Linked DNA regions of Roseateles amylovorans. The protein of the gene in region 2 interacts with the protein of the main gene of each other region in a pairwise test. Links are inferred from orthologs where the notes say so. Each region holds a gene or a part of one and is shown on either strand. Other genes may lie near its edges. The genes, in order: N4261_RS24310 and N4261_RS00365.

Region 1 (3,185 bases), 5.8 Mb from region 2 along the record:
GGCCCAGATTGCCCAGGCCAGCGGAGAAGATTGGGTGGATGTGAAGCTGCGCTTGTCGACCGTGCCACCGCGCCAGACCACGGCCGCCTCCCCCTTGCAGCCGTGGACGCTGTCGATGGCGACGCGCATGAGAGAGGCCTCTCTTTTCGATCGTGTGCCCATGGCGACGATGGCCGCGCCAGCCCCTGCCGCGCCGCCCGTGGCCGAGTTCAAGGTGGCGGTCACCGGCTCGCGGGCCGCGACGGTGAACTTCGATGCGAGCGTGTTCGAAGGTGAGTTCGGCGCCGAGTACGACCTGCCGCAGCCGGTCACCCTGATGGCCAATGGCGAGCGCTCCACCGTCAGCCTCGGGCGGGTCTCGATGGAAGCCAAGCTGCTGGCGCGGGTGCAGCCGCAGACCGAGGCGGCGGCCTATCTCGTGGCCGAGGTGCCGCGTCCGCAGGGCTCCTGGCCGAGCGGCCCGGTGCAGCTGTTTCGCGACAACAGCCTGATCGGACAGACGCCGCTGCAACTGGGCGACGACACCACCTGGTCGATTCCCTTCGGCCGTGACGACCGCTTGCGTGTGCGGGTGGAACCGGACAAGCGGGAGGGCGCCACCACCGGCCTGATCGGCTCACGCCGCGAGAGCGTCATCACCCGCCAGTGGCTGGTCGAGAACCTGCGCACCCGGCCGGTCACCTTGCAGGTGCTGGAGGCCGCGCCGGTGGCCGAGCATGAGGACATCCGTGTCCAGACCCAGTTCACCCCGGCGGTGACCCGTGCCGGTTGGCGCGATCAGCCCGGCATCCAGATGTGGGAACTGCCGCTGGCGCCCCAGCAGACGCAGCGATTCCAGGCGGTCTATCGCATCAGTGTGCCGAAGGAAGCGGTCGTTGATGGACTGCCTTGAGACGCAGCGGGCCGGAGCGGCCTGACGGACCGAGAGGCATTTGTCGACATGGCTTGGCAGGCTGATGGGCGCGATGGCTCGACGGTCTGCGGGCCTGACGGCGTGACGGTCCGAGGGTCCGACAGCCCGATGGCCTGACGGCCCGATGGCCCGATGGCCGCCGGGCCCGCCTTCGGCGAGCCCTTCCGTCTCAGCTCCGGACTTCGCCCTGACCCAGCACCACCCACTTCATCGACGTGAGCCCGTCCAGGCCGACGGGTCCACGGGCGTGGAACTTGTCGGTCGAGATGCCGATTTCCGCGCCCAGGCCGTATTCGAAGCCGTCGGCAAAGCGGGTGCTGGCATTGACCATCACGCTGGCGGAATCCACCTCGCGCAGGAAGCGCATCGCGTTCATGTGGTTGGTCGTCAGGATCGCATCGGTGTGATGGGAACCATGGCGATTGATGTGGGCGATGGCCTCGTCCAGGCTGTCCACCACCTTGATGCTGATGATCGGCGCCAGGTACTCGGTGTCCCAGTCCGCCTCGGTGGCGGCGCGGCGCAGGTCGCCGGGCACCTGGCTCAGCAGCGCCAGCGCGCGCGGGCAGGCGCGCATCTCCACACCCTTGGCCGAGAACACCATGCCGATGCGCGGCAGGAAACTTGCCGCCTGGGCTGCATGCACCAGCAGCGACTCGGTGGCATTGCAGGGGCTGTACTTCTGCGTCTTGGCGTTGTCGACCACGGTCACGGCCAGGTCGATGTCGACCTCCGCATCCACATAGCTGTGGCAATTGCCGTCCAGGTGCTTGATCACCGGCACCCGGGCCTCGCGGCTGATGCGCTCGATCAGGCCCTTGCCGCCGCGCGGAATGATCACGTCGACATGCGCCGGCATCGTGATCAGCAGGCCCACCGCGGCGCGGTCCACGGTGTTGATCAACTGCACGGCATCGCGCGGCAGGCCCGCGTCGTCCAGGCTGTCGCCGACCAGCGCCGCCAGAGCCAGGTTGCTGTGCAGCGCCTCGGAGCCGCCGCGCAGGATGCAGGCATTGCCGCTCTTGATCGCCAGCGAGGCGGCCTCGATGGTCACGTTCGGGCGGCTTTCGTAGATCATCCCGAACACGCCCAGCGGCACCCGCATCTGGCCGACGCTGATGCCGGTGGGCCGGCGCTTCACACCGGTGATCTCGCCGATGGGGTCCGGCATGGCGGCGATCTGCTCGCAGCCTTCGGCGACCGTGGCCAGCACCTTCGCATCCAGCCGCAACCGGTCCACCATCGGCGCCTCCAGCCCGGCCTCGCGGGCGGCGGCCAGGTCGCGCTCATTGGCCTCGGCCAGCACCGGGCCGGCCTCCCGCAGGCGGCGGGCCAGGGCCAGCAGGGCCTGGTTCTTGGCGGCGGTCGGCGCGGCGGCCATCAGCGTTGCGGCCCGGCGGGCCGATTCGCCGACGCCGGTCATGTAGGCGTTCAGATCGGTCATGCCGGCATTCTGAACCATCACCCCGACGGATGCGTGGAGTGGGGTTCGGCGCACCGGTCGGTCAGCCATCGCAAGGCGCCACGGCTGCCTTCGTGGGGGTCAGGCGGGCGGCCGTGGCCGACCATCGACCGCTGCTCAAAGCTGCTGGGGCGCTGCGCCTATGGGAATGGCGGAAGGCAGGCCTGCGGCGGGGCGATGCCGTGATGCCGTGATGCGGTGATGCGGTGACGCGGTGACGCGGATGCCACAGCGTTCGCGCCTGCCGCGACCGCCGCGCCGGCCCGGTCCGGTCTGGTCCAGAATCGGTGCATGGCGCTGCACACCTGGACCCTCTATCTGCTGACCGTCATCGGTCTGTCGCTCACCCCCGGCCCCAACAGCTTGCTGGTGCTGGCGCACGGGGCGATGCATGGGCATCGACGCACCCTGTGGACGGTGGCCGGCGGCGCGCTGGGTTTCACCTCGCTGATTGCGCTGTCGATGCTGGGCATCAGCGCGCTGCTGCAGACCGCCTCCAGCGCGCTGCTGGTGCTCAAGGTGATCGGCGGCGCCTATCTGATCTGGCTGGGCATTCAGCTCTGGCGAGCGCCGGCCATCAGGTTGGCGCCGAGTGCCGCCGGCGCGGCGCGGGCCTCGGCGCGGTCACTGTTCCGGCAGGGGCTGCTGTCGGCGATCTCCAATCCCAAGGTGCTGCTGTTCTACGGCGCCTTCTTGCCGCAGTTCATCGATCCGAACCGCGATCTGCTGCTGCAGTTCAGCCAACTCGCCGCCACCTTCGTGCTGGTCGAGGCGATGGTCGAGATCCTGATCGCCAGCCTGGCACACCGC
Region 2 (3,193 bases):
CGTGGTGGACGGTCATGGGGCTGATGCGAATTCATTATTCGAATCCGGCCCGGACCTGTCCTCCAACAAATATCGATAAGCATTTCTGCGTTTCTCGCATGTGCTGATGCGCCATGCGGCTGAAGGCAGATGGCGCCGACGCGCCTGCCCGGCGATTCAGCCGTCGAGTTCCATCGCGTCGCGAACGACGTCCTCGGTCAGCGTGTCGACGCATTCCTGCAGGAAGCGATAGGCGAAGCCCCGCAGATAGTGGCCGCGCTTGAGCGCGATGCGGGTGGTGTTGGCCGGGAAGAGGTGGCTCGCATCCAACAGGGAGAGTCCGGGATCACGTGCCGGCTCGAAGGCCATCGCCGCGATGATCCCCACGCCCAGACCCACCTGCACGTAGGTCTTGATGACGTCGGCATCGAGTGCGGACATCACGATGTCGGGCGCCAGGCCCGCCGCGGCGAAGCTCGCATCGATGCGCGCGCGGCCGGTGTAGCCCTCGTGATAGGTGATCAGCGGCTGTTCGGCCAGGGTTTCCAGCGTGAGCGGACGGCCTTCCAGTGCATGGCCTTTCGGCACCACCACCGAGTGGTGCCAGGCATAGAAGGGGAAGGTGACGAACGCATCGTCCTTGCCCAGCGCTTCGGTGGCGATGCCGATGTCCGCCTCGCCCGATTGCAGCAGTGAGACGATCTCCGCCGGGCTGCCCTGATGCAGCACCAGATGGACCCGCGGATAGGCCGCCTTGAAGCGCGCCACGATCTGCGGCAGCGCATAACGCGCCTGGGTGTGCGTTGTGGCGATGGTGAGCTGGCCGCGGTCGGCGCCGGAGAACTGCTCGGCCAGGCGTTTGATGTTGCGCACGTCCTGAAGCATGCGGTCGACGACGACCGCCAGCTCCTTGCCTGGCTCGGTGAGTCCCAGCAGACGTTTGCCACGGCGCTGGAAGAGCTCGACGCCGAGCTCGTCTTCCAGGTCCTTGATGTGCTTGCTGACACCGGACTGCGAGGTGAACAGCGCCGCTGCCACGTCGGTCAGGTTGAAGTTCTGTTGCACCGCCTCGCGGACGATGCGCAATTGCTGAAGATTCATTGGCCCCCCTACCGGCTGCGCCGGCCCCCCGAGGGGGCGAGCCGGGGACTGGCGGAGCCAGATCGCCCGTGCTCCGCTGGACGGGTCGCCTGGCCAGGCCAGGGCTCCTCGGTGCACGGGAAGAGCGCGCGCGGTCGACGCTGTATCTGGCGCTGTATCAGGTGATTGAGCTGTGAGGCCGCAGACACGGTTCGGCTCATGCCGCCTGGGTGGCGAAGAGGCTCAGGCGCGAGGCCTGGAGTCGCACTTGCTGGCCACTGGCCAGCTGCAGCGCTTCGGCCTGTTCGCGGCTCACTTCGGCTTCCAGGTGCTCGCCCTGAGGGCCGCGGAGTTCGATGCGGGCCGCCGCGCCGAAGCTCAGCACCCGCTCGACGGTCGCCGGCAAACCGGGCGCGTCCTGACTGAGCACGATGCGCAGCTCATGCGGACGCGCATAGGCCTGCACCAGTCCCTGCGGTTGCGCGGCACCGGCCAGGTCTTGCGCCAGCGTCTGTTCGCCGACGCGCACCACGCCGCCTTCGGAGCGTCCCTCGAAGCGGTTGACCGCGCCCAGGAAGCCATAGACGAAGGGCGTTGCCGGGCGTTCGTAGACCTCGGTGGGCGAACCCACCTGCTCGACGCGACCGTGGTCCATCAGCACCACCCGGTCGGCCACTTCCAGCGCTTCTTCCTGGTCGTGGGTCACAAAGACGCTGGTGATGTGCAGCTCGTCATGCAGCCGTCGCAGCCAGCGGCGCAATTCCTTGCGGACCTTGGCATCCAGCGCACCGAACGGTTCGTCCAGCAGCAGCACCCGCGGCTCCACCGCCAGCGCACGGGCCAGCGCAATGCGCTGACGCTGGCCGCCGGAGAGCTGCGGCGGATAGCGGTCGGCCAGCCAGTCCAGTTGCACCAGCTGCAGCAGCTCATGCACCTTGCGCTTGATCTCGGCTTCGGGCGGGCGGTGCTTGCGCGGCTTGACCCGCAGGCCGAAGGCCACGTTGTCGAACACCGTCATGTGGCGGAACAGCGCGTAATGCTGGAAGACGAAGCCGACCTCCCGCTCACGCACATGGGTGTCGGAGGCATCGGTGCCGTCCAGCAGCACCTGGCCGCGATCCGCCGTTTCCAGGCCGGCGATGATGCGCAGCAGGGTGGTCTTGCCGCAGCCCGAGGGGCCCAGCAGCGCGGTCAGTTCGCCGGTGGGAAAGTCCAGGCTGACATCCCCCAGCGCGGTGAAGGCGCCGAAGGACTTGTGGATGTTGCGGACTTGGATGCTCATGCTTGTTCCTTCATCACCGGGCGGACGAGGGGTCCACCGCGACGTCTTCAGTTCGTGGGTGCCGCGCGCTGGGCCTGCCATTCGACCAACTGCTTCAATCCCAGCGTGACCAGGGCCAGCAGGGCCAGCAGCGACGCGACCGCAAAGGCCGCCGCGAACTGGTACTCGTTGTAGAGGATCTCGACCTGCAGCGGCAGCGTGTTGGTCTGTCCGCGGATGTGGCCCGACACCACCGACACCGCGCCGAACTCGCCGAAGGCGCGGGCATTGCACAGGATCACCCCGTACAGCAGGCCCCACTTGATGTTGGGCAACGTCACATGCCAGAAGGTGCGCCAGCCGCTGGCGCCCAGCACGGTGGCAGCCTCTTCCTCATCACGGCCCTGGGCCTGCATCAGCGGGATCAGCTCGCGGGCCACGAATGGGAAGGTCACGAACACGGTGGCCAGCACAATGCCGGGCACGGCGAAGATGATCTTGACATCGTGCTCCTGCAGCCAGGGACCGAACCAGCCCTGCGCCCCGAAGATCAGCACATAGATCAGACCGGCCACCACGGGCGACACCGAGAACGGCAGGTCGATCAGGGTGATCAGCAACTGCTTGCCGCGGAAGTCATGCTTGGTGATGGCCCAGGCCGCCGACACGCCGAACACCACATTCAACGGCACCGAGATCACGGCGGCGGTCAAGGTCAGCTGGATGGCGGAGATGGCATCGGGTTCGACCAGCGCGGCCAGGTAGGTGTCCCAGCCTTTGCGCAACGCTTCACTGAAGACCGCCACCAGTGGCAGCACCAGGAACAGCGCGAAGAAGCCGAGTCCCAGCGTGAGCAGGGTCCAGCGCACCCAG

The links.
Region 1: the proteins of N4261_RS00365 (region 2) and N4261_RS24310 interact in binary tests that used the Escherichia coli proteins (3 or more experiments, as listed by UniProt). The link is inferred for Roseateles amylovorans from one-to-one orthologs.

Annotation. Positions count from the first base shown.
Region 1 is NZ_CP104562.2:5,878,031-5,881,215, reverse strand. The notes cover bases 221-3,091. They hold N4261_RS24310 (glutamate-5-semialdehyde dehydrogenase), read right to left. Parts: upstream 2,358-3,091; coding sequence 1,083-2,357; downstream 221-1,082. Other genes in these bases: N4261_RS24305 (LysE family translocator), read left to right, coding at 2,667-3,091; N4261_RS24315 (DUF4139 domain-containing protein), read left to right, coding at 221-892. Also shown: more of N4261_RS24315, read left to right, coding at 1-220; more of N4261_RS24305, read left to right, coding at 3,092-3,185. UniProt on the Escherichia coli protein: Catalyzes the NADPH-dependent reduction of L-glutamate 5-phosphate into L-glutamate 5-semialdehyde and phosphate. The product spontaneously undergoes cyclization to form 1-pyrroline-5-carboxylate.
Region 2 is NZ_CP104562.2:84,796-87,988, reverse strand. Bases 310-3,188 are described here. They hold N4261_RS00365 (sulfate/molybdate ABC transporter ATP-binding protein), read right to left. Parts: upstream 2,342-3,188; coding sequence 1,277-2,341; downstream 310-1,276. Other genes in these bases: cysW (sulfate ABC transporter permease subunit CysW), read right to left, coding at 2,389-3,188; N4261_RS00370 (CysB family HTH-type transcriptional regulator), read right to left, coding at 310-1,080. Also shown: more of N4261_RS00370, read right to left, coding at 157-309; more of cysW, read right to left, coding at 3,189-3,193. UniProt on the Escherichia coli protein: Part of the ABC transporter complex CysAWTP involved in sulfate/thiosulfate import. Responsible for energy coupling to the transport system.